One region of the Neorhizobium tomejilense genome, then DNA from elsewhere that is predicted to be linked to it. Evidence: predicted binding sites of a transcription regulator. Region 1 holds the regulator's gene; each other region holds the start of a gene.
What was found. Region 1 encodes PhoB, which activates phosphate uptake and scavenging genes when phosphate is short. Its sites were predicted from a motif close to TGTCATNNANCTGTCAT; they were not measured.
Positions count from the first base shown of each region.

Region 1 (3,270 bases):
CCTGACCCAGGAAGAGTTTTCCGGCCGCTACCAGATTCCGCTCGGCACGTTGCGCGACTGGGAACAAGGTCGATCCGAACCGGACCAACCGGCAAAGGCATATCTGAAGGTGATTGCGGTCGACCCGCAAGGTACGGCGGAGGCGTTGATAAAAGGCGCTGCATAGTTTCAATAGACGCCGAATGCTGCTTCGCCAGCCTCCATGGCAATGGTCCGCCGGGTCGCAATGAGACGGTCAGGATAAAGGTTGGACTCAAGTCCAACGAGAAGGCGTCAGAAATCGCCCAATGCGTATCCGGCGCCGCGCACGGTCCGGATCACGTTGTCGGACTTGCCAAGGCTGATGACTTTGCGAAGCCGGCCTATATGGACGTCGATCGCGCGCTCATCGACGGTCGTGTCGTCGCCCCATAGGGATGCCTTGAGCTCCGAGCGGGAATAGACCTTGCCCGGTGTCCGCATCAGGAATTCAAGGAGCTTGAACTCCTTCGGCCCGAGCTTGACCTCGCGTTTCTGCCGGTGAACTCGATGGGCTTCCCGGTCGAGCGTGAGATCGCCGACCTTGAGCATGTGGTCCAGGAGGGCGGGATTGACGCGCCTCAGCAGGTTCTTCACACGGACGACGAGCTCGACCGGGGAAAATGGCTTCATCAGGCAATCGTCGGCACCTGCCGCCAGCGCGATAATGTGAAGGCCTTCGCCACCCGACGGCACGAGGAGGATGATCGGAAGGCGCGACAGGACAGGGTCGAGACGCACCTCGCGGCAGACCTCGAGACCTCGCACGCCCGGAAGATCCGAACTCATGACCAGGATATCCGGCGGAACGGCTTTCAGGCGATCTGAGATCTCGGCTCCACTTGCCAGCATCGATACGACGAAGCTGTCGGCCACGAGGGCTTTCTGCAATATCAGACGGAACGACTCGTCGTCGTCGACCAACAGGACCCGCGCGCTCATCTCGTGGCCACCAACTATGTTTCCATGGAGTATCCGGCACCGCGGACGGTGCGGATGACATCCTGCATGTTGGAGAAGTTGAGTGCCTTGCGAAGTCTTCCCACATGGACGTCGACGGTACGCTCGTCGACATAGATGTCGTGGCCCCAGACGCCGTCCAGAAGCTGCGAGCGGGAAAAGACCCGCCCTGGCGCTGCCATCAGGAATTCGAGCAGGCGGAATTCGGTCGGGCCAAGGCGCACTTCGCGGCTCTTGCGGTGAACGCGATGGGTTTCCCGATCGAGCTCGATATCGCCGCAGCGGAGAACGCTGGAGAGCACCTCGGGCCGGGCCCGGCGCAGCATGGCCTTGACGCGGGCCATCAGTTCCGGCGTCGAGAAGGGTTTTACCACATAGTCGTCGGCGCCGGTGGCGAGGCCGCGGACACGTTCGCTCTCCTCGCCGCGGGCCGTCAGCATGATGATCGGCAGGCGCTCGGTTTCCGGGCGCATGCGCAGCCGGCGGCAGAGTTCGATGCCGGAAACGCCGGGCAGCATCCAGTCCAGGATCAGAAGGTCCGGTACTCGCTCCTGAAGCCGAATTTCGGCTTCGTCGCCCCGCAAAACGGTATCGACCTCATAACCCTCGGCTTCCAGATTGTAACGAAGAAGCACGCTCAGCGCTTCTTCGTCTTCTACGACAGCGATTTTCGGCAGCATTCTTGGCCTGCTCCGTCAGTTCTATTCAGTGATCGCGCCGAGCGTGTTCGACGAGTCGTCCTTCGGACGATCGCCTTCCGGCTGGGCGCCCGTCGTCATGTAGTAGATGGTCTCGGCGATATTGGTGGCGTGGTCGCCGATACGCTCGATGTTCTTGGCGCAGAACAGAAGATGCGTGCAGGTGGTGATGTTGCGCGGATCCTCCATCATGTAGGTGAGGAGCTCGCGGAACAGCGAGGTGTACATCGCGTCGATTTCCTCGTCGCGGCTACGGATCGCCTCGGCCTTTTCCGCCGAACGCGTCGCATAGACGTCGAGGACGTCCTTGAGCTGCACGAGGGCGAGATCGGAGAGATGTTCGAGGCCGCGGGCGAGCTTGCGCGGAACGCCGGTGCCCTGAACCGCGATAACGCGCTTGGCGGTGTTCTTGCCAAGGTCGCCGACGCGCTCGAGATCGGAGGCGATGCGCAGCGAACCGACGATCTCGCGAAGGTCGGCCGCAACCGGCTGGCGGCGGGCGATCGTGATGATCGCCTTGTCGCCGATCTCGCGCTCGGCGTGATCGAGGATCACGTCGTCGGAGATGACCTTCTGCGCGAGTGCGGCGTCGGAATTGACCAGCGCCCGCACGGCGTCCGAGCACATCTGCTCGGCGAGGCCGCCCATTTCGGAGATGCGGCGGCTCAGGTATTTCAGTTCGTCGTCATAAGCCGACAGGATATGGGTCGATGCCATCTTCTAGTCCTCAAAATTGATTTTCAGGCGGCACAATCGGCTGGATCAGCCGAAGCGGCCCATGATGTAATCCTGGGTGCGCTGATCGTCGGGATTGGTGAACATCTTGTCGGTGTCGTTCTCCTCGACGAGCTGGCCGAGATGGAACATGGCGGTGCGCTGCGACACGCGGGCAGCCTGCTGCATCGAGTGCGTCACGATCACGATCGTGTAGTTGGCACGCAGTTCATGGATGAGTTCTTCGACTTTGGCGGTGGCGATCGGGTCGAGAGCCGAGCAGGGTTCGTCCATGAGGATGACTTCCGGCGACACGGCGATCGCACGGGCGATGCACAGACGCTGCTGCTGGCCGCCGGAGAGGCCGGTGCCGGATTCGTGCAGGCGATCCTTGACTTCGCCCCAGAGGCCGGCGCGCTGCAGGCTCGCCTCGACGATCTGGTCCATGTCGGCCTTGTTCTTGGAAAGGCCGTGGATGCGCGGACCGTAGGAAATGTTCTCGTAGATGGTCTTCGGGAACGGGTTCGGCTTCTGGAACACCATGCCGACGCGGGCGCGAAGTTCCACGACGTCGATGTTATTGTCGTAGATATCGTCCGTGTCGAGGGTGATCTTGCCGGTGACGCGGCAATTCTCGATCGTGTCGTTCATGCGGTTGAGGCAGCGCAGGAAGGTGGACTTGCCGCAGCCGGAAGGACCGATGAGAGCCGTCACAGTGTTTTCGCGGACGTTGAGGTTCACGTCGAAAAGCGCACGCTTTTCGCCGTAGTAAACCGAAACGTCCTTGCCGATCATCTTGTGGGAAGCATCGCTCATCTTTTGGTCCAGCGCCTTTTCTACTGCCGATTCTGACATCATATTCATTGTCATACTCCTTCTA
Region 1 covers NZ_CAXUSO020000001.1:1,182,854-1,186,123, reverse strand. The annotation lists gene ACSQ3G_RS06175 (helix-turn-helix domain-containing protein) at 1-166, shown strand, start outside; gene ACSQ3G_RS06170 (winged helix-turn-helix domain-containing protein) at 274-960, opposite strand; gene phoB (phosphate regulon transcriptional regulator PhoB) at 975-1,658, opposite strand; gene phoU (phosphate signaling complex protein PhoU) at 1,680-2,393, opposite strand; gene pstB (phosphate ABC transporter ATP-binding protein PstB) at 2,439-3,254, opposite strand; gene pstA (phosphate ABC transporter permease PstA) at 3,268-3,270, opposite strand, start outside.

Region 2 (3,270 bases), 1.4 Mb from region 1:
GAACGAAAGTGATCAGCGAGCCCGGTATTGCCCCGGCGTCAGTCCGGTGCGAGCCTTGAAGTGGCGGGTGAAATGGGCCTGGTCGGCAAAACCGCATTCGAGCGCGATCTCGGCCGGCTGGCCGCCTTCCCTCAACCGCTTGCGGGCCGCACGGATGCGGATATCGGTAAGGAAGGAATGCGGGGTGATGTGGAATTCCTTGCGGAACGCGCGGATGAGGTGGGCGCGGCTAAGACCTGCGACGGTCGCGAGTTCCTCCAGCCCGACGTCGGACGCAAAATGCTCGGTGAGGTAGTCGCGGGCCTGGCGCACGGCGGTGCGCTCGGTCGAATCGGCCGGCACGATGATCGAGCTGCCGTGGCGACGGAACATTGCGTCGAGCACCAGGAACATCGCCTGGCTGGCTTCGAGCGCGCCGGAGCCCTCCTCCAGCGTCCGGTGCGCCTCGTGGAAAGCGTCGGCGAGCGCCTGGTCGTGGAGGAGCTGGATGCCGAAGGCGGGCGTGCCCCGGAAGGGTTTGCCGGTGACGTCTTCGAGTATCTCGCGCAGCAGTGCGACATCCGGATAGATCATCCGGTAGCGATAACCGCCGCCCCGCGGCGCACCGTCATGTGTCTCGCCCGGATTGATCAGGTAGAGCCCGCCCGGCCCGGCGCTTTCGCGGCTGCCCTTGATGGTGCAGACCTGCATGCCCTGCTCGATCGCACCGATGCTGAACGTATCATGCGCATGCGGCGCAAATTCGTGGGTGAGAAACGTCGCGCGCAGGCATTCCATGCCGCCAAAGCGATCGTCGCGCCAGAAACGGGTCACCTCTGCCGGCATCAGCGGCATGTGGTCGGTGGCCTGTTCCTGCGAGATATTCTCCATGGGGAGAATATAGCAGATGACAGCGCGGTTGCTCTTGAACAAAAGTGCGCCGCCGGCACCCAAAATCTCAGGCGATCTTGCGCGCCGCCACTCGTCCCATCGGGTGCAGCGAATGCACTAGGAAAGGCGCGCCCGGCTCCTCCTCGATGAACAGCGCCAGGTTGGCGATCTCGACCGGCTTTTTCAGATAGGGCTCGAAATAATCGCGCAGCGCAGCTTCGAAACGCGGCATCTCGACCGGCGACAGCGGGCCGGTCAGCGTCATGTGGAAACGAAACTCGTCCATCACGTAAGGATGGCCCCAGCGATACAGGTTGGCGAATTGCGGCGCCGAGAGATCGCCTGAATCGCTGCGCTCCAGCTCGGCTTCCGACAGCGGCGTGCGGAAATTGTCAAACTCCTGGACGACGGAAGCGGCCAGGAACCGGGCGGTATCGCACGGGACGACCGGCGCAAGGCCGAAGAAATTGCCGAGCCGGACGACTTCGAGCTTCGGCAGTTCGAACGGGCTGTGGGTACCGGCAAAACGCATCAGGTGGCGCAGCAGCATCGGTTCGGTGACGTCGGGCGCCAGCCGGAACGGCGCCTTCAGCGTCGCATGGAAACCGTAGCGACGCGGCAGCGCGGTATTGAAGGCAATGTCGTGGATGCCGATGCCGCGGATGGCCGGCGGCTCCATCGCCTCGCCCGAAAAGGCATTGCGACCGAGCCACTGAGCCGCGGCAAGCGTCAGCGGATCATGCGCCGGAGGCGTGAAATGAATGGCATAGCGCATGCGTCACCTTCTGAACGTCCTTTTCAGCAACCCCGTGTTTTACGCATTGCTCAACAATCCCTGCCGTGGGGGTTAAGTGATTTGCGTGACAGAATAACGACGCGAAGGAGCGAAAGTTCGCGTTTAACGCGAAGCGACGGCAAGGTGATTGGCGAGCGTGAACGACGCCGGAAGCCGCATTTCCCGGCCGTTCAGGGCGTTGAGGGCAGCATCGGCCAACCTGTGCGCGATACCGAAGCTCACCTTGAAGCCACCTGTGAGCGCGATCACTCGGGCGTGATCGGGATGCGCGCCGACCATTGGATCGCGGTCGATCGCCTTCGGCCGCAATCCCGCCCAGCGTTCAACGACCGGGGCCTGGGCCAAGGCCGGCACCAGCGCCCGGGCGCGCGCGATCAGCTCGTCCAGCTGGGAATCGGTCGAGGACGGGTCGCCGAATACATCCTCGCTGGTGCTGCCGACCGCGACGTGACCGCCCTCATGGGCGACCACATAAAGGCCGTTCAGGAAGATCACCGGCAAGGCGGGGTCGATATCGGCCTTGAGGAGCGCTGCCTGCCCCTTGACCGCCTGGCCGATCGGGCGCTTCAGCGGCGCTGAAATGCCATGGAGTAGCGAAAAAGATCCATGGCCTGCCGAGACGATACAGTGGCCGAAGGCGACGGTTTCGCTACTACGGAATATAATCCTATTCCCTGCGGCGTCGATCGCCTCCGCCTCCAGGCCTTCGACGATCCGAACGTTGCCCGCCGTCCGCAGATAAGCGACGAGCGCCGAGACGAGGCCACGCGGCGAAACCCGGGCGGCAAACGTGTCATGCACCAGTCCGGCAGCCGCGAATGAGGCATCCGGCCACCCTTTTTGCGGGGGACGGTCGAGCACATGCCAATGGAAACGACGGTCGCCGCGCCGCCAGCAGGCGTCCGCATCGGCCGAGTGCCCGAGCGCGATCTTCCGTAAATGCGGCTTCGGCAGCGGGATCAGTCGGCCGGAGCGGCGGTAGCCGCAGACGACGCCGGTCTCGGCTTCGAGCTCGCTGATCTCGTCTTCCAGCGACAGAAGCGCGTCGAACTGGAACTGTTTCTTGTCGTTCCACTTGTCCGGCATGTGCGGCATCAGGGCGCCGAGCAGCCCGCCGCTCGCCCCCTGCCCCAGCGGGCCAGCATCGACAAGTAGGGTATTGATACCGAGCCGCTCCGCCTTGACCGCCGCCCAGAGGCCCATGATGCCGCCGCCAAGGATGACGAGATCGGCGGATGGCGGCAGGACATGAGATTGACCGCCGGAGCCGGCAGGATTATCCGCATGTCCCATGAGCGACCGTGATCCTGAAATTCGTGTGACCGAAAGCCAGCCCCTGGACTGGCATGACGGCGATATGCCCTATTCGCAAAAGTTTGGCGATCACTTTTATTGCCGCACCGACGGTCGGCTGGAATGCGGCCACACGTTTCTGGCCGGCAATGGCCTGCCGGAGCGCTGGGGCCTGCCGGAGCGCTGGGAAAGGCACCGGACTTTCCGGATCGGAGAACTGGGCTTCGGTACCGGGCTGAACTTCTGCGAGACCTGGCGGCAGTGGAAGCTTGTCCGCCCCGCAGGCGCGAAGCTTCATTTCACCTCGTTCG
Region 2 covers NZ_CAXUSO020000001.1:2,550,558-2,553,827, forward strand. The annotation lists gene ACSQ3G_RS13010 (AraC family transcriptional regulator) at 13-870, opposite strand; gene ACSQ3G_RS13015 (DUF1045 domain-containing protein) at 938-1,645, opposite strand; gene ACSQ3G_RS13020 (NAD(P)/FAD-dependent oxidoreductase) at 1,769-2,959, opposite strand; gene mnmC2 (tRNA (5-methylaminomethyl-2-thiouridine)(34)-methyltransferase MnmC2) at 2,958-3,270, shown strand, end outside.
Region 2: a site for PhoB is predicted at 1,731-1,747, ahead of ACSQ3G_RS13015 (DUF1045 domain-containing protein). Genes of this name have one in related genera too.

Region 3 (3,270 bases), 1.5 Mb from region 1:
CGGATTGATGCCGATGCCGGAGAAGGCGAATTCGCTCATGTTGGTGCGGCCGACCGCGACCATGCCGGCCTGTTTCAGCAGGTCGACGATCGCTGCGTCCTTCGCGGCGGGATTCGCTTTCTTCAGGACTTTCGAGCCGGCGGTGGTCGGAAGTCCCTCGATGTCGAAGAGGTCCTTCCAGGCGATCGGGATGCCGTCGAGCAGGCCGAACGAGCGGCCCTCCTTCATGCGCTTCGAGGAGCTTTGCGCTTCCGCCATGGCGCGCTCCTCGAGAAGCGAGATGAACACGGCCTTGTCGGGGTAGGCCTTGAGACCTGAGAGGACCGATTCCGTGACTTCGACGGGGTCGACCTTGCCCATCTGGATGAGCGCGGAAAGCTCGGCGATCGACATCGCTCCAAAGGATTTCGTCACGGCAGTCATTCTCCTCATTCCGTTACTGGCGGGCGACAGATGTATCGGATATTTTGGCAATGGGTAGAGGATTTATCGGCTTGGCTCATGGCATGGAACTTCCCGCATATCCGCGAAGTTCAGTGAGTCCACCGCGTCAGCGGGACATCGGGAAGGATCAGCCCATGAGAAACATCATCGCCACCGCCGGTCTTGTGATCGCGCTTGCCGGCTGCAGCACGGACGGCGGCGGAACCACCGGAGCAATCGACATCGGTCCGGGCATCCGGCCGATCCCCGGCAGCATCACCTATGGCGGCCAGCCGCGCACCAAGCTCACCAAGGCGCCGATCGGCAGCGTCGTGCCGCACGAGTTCCGCAACGAACTCGGCCAGCGGGTCGAGGAAAATTACATCATCCAGCCGGACCGCAGTCTCAAGCTGGTCAACCGGCGGGTGTTTCGCGATCCGTTCGGGCTGGACGATTGATGAATCTCAAGCGGATATGGCCGCCCAGGCACGTTCGGTAGCCACCGGTTCGTCGGTGGTGATCTGATCCGGCTTCAGCGCCATCAGGGCGGAGAAGCTGCGGGCTTCGGTCTCGTCGAAACCGGCGTCCGGGTTCTTGAGGTTGAAGGTCCAGGCATCGACGAGCGTGCCGGCATCGTGGCAGAGGCCGATCAGGTCGAGCCCATCCTTGGCGGCCTGCAGCACCAGCTGCCAGGCGAGATAGATGGTGTCCGGCTCGGTCGGGCCGGCGATATCGGCGCGAAGATCCGCCTCGATGGCCTTGAGGCCCTGGTGGCGATAGATCTCCATAAGCTTGCCGGTCGGGTCGATGCCGCGCTTGAGGCCGGGCAGTCTCTTTTTCACGGCGACGACGAGATCGAGATCGGCGCCGCTGACAATGATCGAGGAGCCGGCATTACCGAAATGATCGGCGAGATGATCCATACCGCGTCGGCCGATCGCCTCAAACCCGTCCTTCATGTCGAACTGCAGCAGGGCGTCCGGATGCGCCGTTTGAAGCTTCGTCGCGAGATCCTCGCTGAGGATCGGCGGATGGCCGCCCTGCAGAAGCGTCAGGCCGCGGATGGTTTCGGGCAAAGCCTCACGGATGAGGCCGTGGCCGGTGGTTTCACCTTCGAGTTCCTCGTCGTGCAGCACGACAAAACCGCCATCGGCGCGGACGCGCAGATCGAGTTCGCTCGATGCCCCCAGGCGAAAACCCTCTGCCATGACGCCGGCGGAAAACAGCGGGTCCTTGAAGCTGCGGCGCAGGCGATGCCACTTCAGCCGGGTGAAACGACCCTGATGGGCGATGCCGAGGCCTGAAAATTCTGAAGCCATGAAATACCGTCTAAGGTGAAGGGCAGCGATTCGATCGACGCCAGACTATTGTTTTGAAGCTGCCTGCCATAGATCGATGACAGAAGTTTCGTGCCGAACCTCAAAAGCCGAGATTGCGCCCGGCAGGGAACGGCTTGTTATAGAGGTCTGCCGGATAAATATCCGGAAAACACATTTTGTCTCCTGTCACGAAAGGCAGATTTCCATGTCCCATGACGCGAATTGGGCGCCGCTTCCTCCCTATAGCACCGGCCCGCGCGGCCGTTGCCCGCGTTGCGGCCAGGGACATCTGTTCAACGGGTTCCTGTCGATGCGGCCGGCCTGCGAGGTCTGCGGCCTCGATTATTCCTTCGCCGATCCCGGAGACGGTCCCGCCTTTTTTGTTATGTGCTTCGGCTGCATTCCGAGCATCGCGCTTGCGGTCTGGATCGAGACCAGTTTCCAGCCGCCGTTCTGGGTGCATCTGCTGATCTCGCTGCCTTTCCTGCTCCTCACCTGCCTTGCGCCGATGCGGCCGTTGAAGGGCTGGCTGGTCGCGAGCCAGTATTTTTACAAGGCAGGCCCCGGCAAGGTCGACAAAAGCCCGTCACCGCCAAATGACTCACAGAACGGCGGCTGACTTGGCGATAGGATAAGACCGGGCAGGATGATGAGGAACAATCTTCTCCCCAAACCATTCGGCAGGTGACAGTTCAAGGAGCCTGCAATGTCCGATGCCGATGAAATCGAAATGGAAACGCGCCGACGATCGCTCGCGGTCGAGGGGGCGATGCTCATGCTGATCGACGGTCTGGCCGCCCGGGGCACCATCTCTGCGGACGAGGCGGAGGACATGTTGCGGATACTGTCGAAGAGCTCGGATTCCTCTGCGGCACGGGCCGCAAGCTCGCTCCGGATCGTCAATCAGCTGAAGCGCCTGCGGCGCGGCGACGGAGCAATCACCCCGGGGGCGTGACCGGAAAGCGTGTTGCGTCGCGATTTCTTCTTTTTCTGATTGTGCATTTTGATTGGGAACATCTCCAGACGAGGCCAGTTGGGGCGATCAGTTCGCGACCTCGACAACAAGGAAGATTTTGATGGCCCAGTATCCCACTCCGCCGTTTCCCGAACAGCAGCAGCCGATGCCGGGCTTTACCGGGCGCATGGATCCGGTGCCCGATCACGGCGAGCTTTCCTACCGCGGTTCCGGCCGGCTGGCCGGCAAGAAGGCGGTGATCACAGGCGGCGACAGCGGCATCGGCCGGGCGGTGGCGATCGCCTATGCGCGCGAGGGCGCCGATCTGTTGATTTCCTATCTGGATGAAGACGAGGATGCCGAGGATACCAAACGCCTGGTAGAGGAGGCCGGCCGCAAGGCGGTGCTGGTGCCGGGCGACATCAAGACCGCGGCGCATTGCCGGGCAATCATCGACAAGGCGGTCCAGGAGTTCGGCGGGATCGATATCCTCGTCAACAACGCCGCTCATCAGGCGACGTTTTCCGACATCGGCGACATCAGCGACGAAGAATGGGAACTGACCTTCCAGGT
Region 3 covers NZ_CAXUSO020000001.1:2,700,686-2,703,955, reverse strand. The annotation lists gene ACSQ3G_RS13820 (amidase) at 1-414, opposite strand, end outside; gene ACSQ3G_RS13815 (hypothetical protein) at 579-881, shown strand; gene ACSQ3G_RS13810 (glycerophosphodiester phosphodiesterase) at 888-1,742, opposite strand; gene ACSQ3G_RS13805 (DUF983 domain-containing protein) at 1,948-2,361, shown strand; gene ACSQ3G_RS13800 (hypothetical protein) at 2,449-2,697, shown strand; gene ACSQ3G_RS13795 (SDR family oxidoreductase) at 2,819-3,270, shown strand, end outside.
Region 3: a site for PhoB is predicted at 1,808-1,824, ahead of ACSQ3G_RS13810 (glycerophosphodiester phosphodiesterase). Genes of this name have one in related genera too.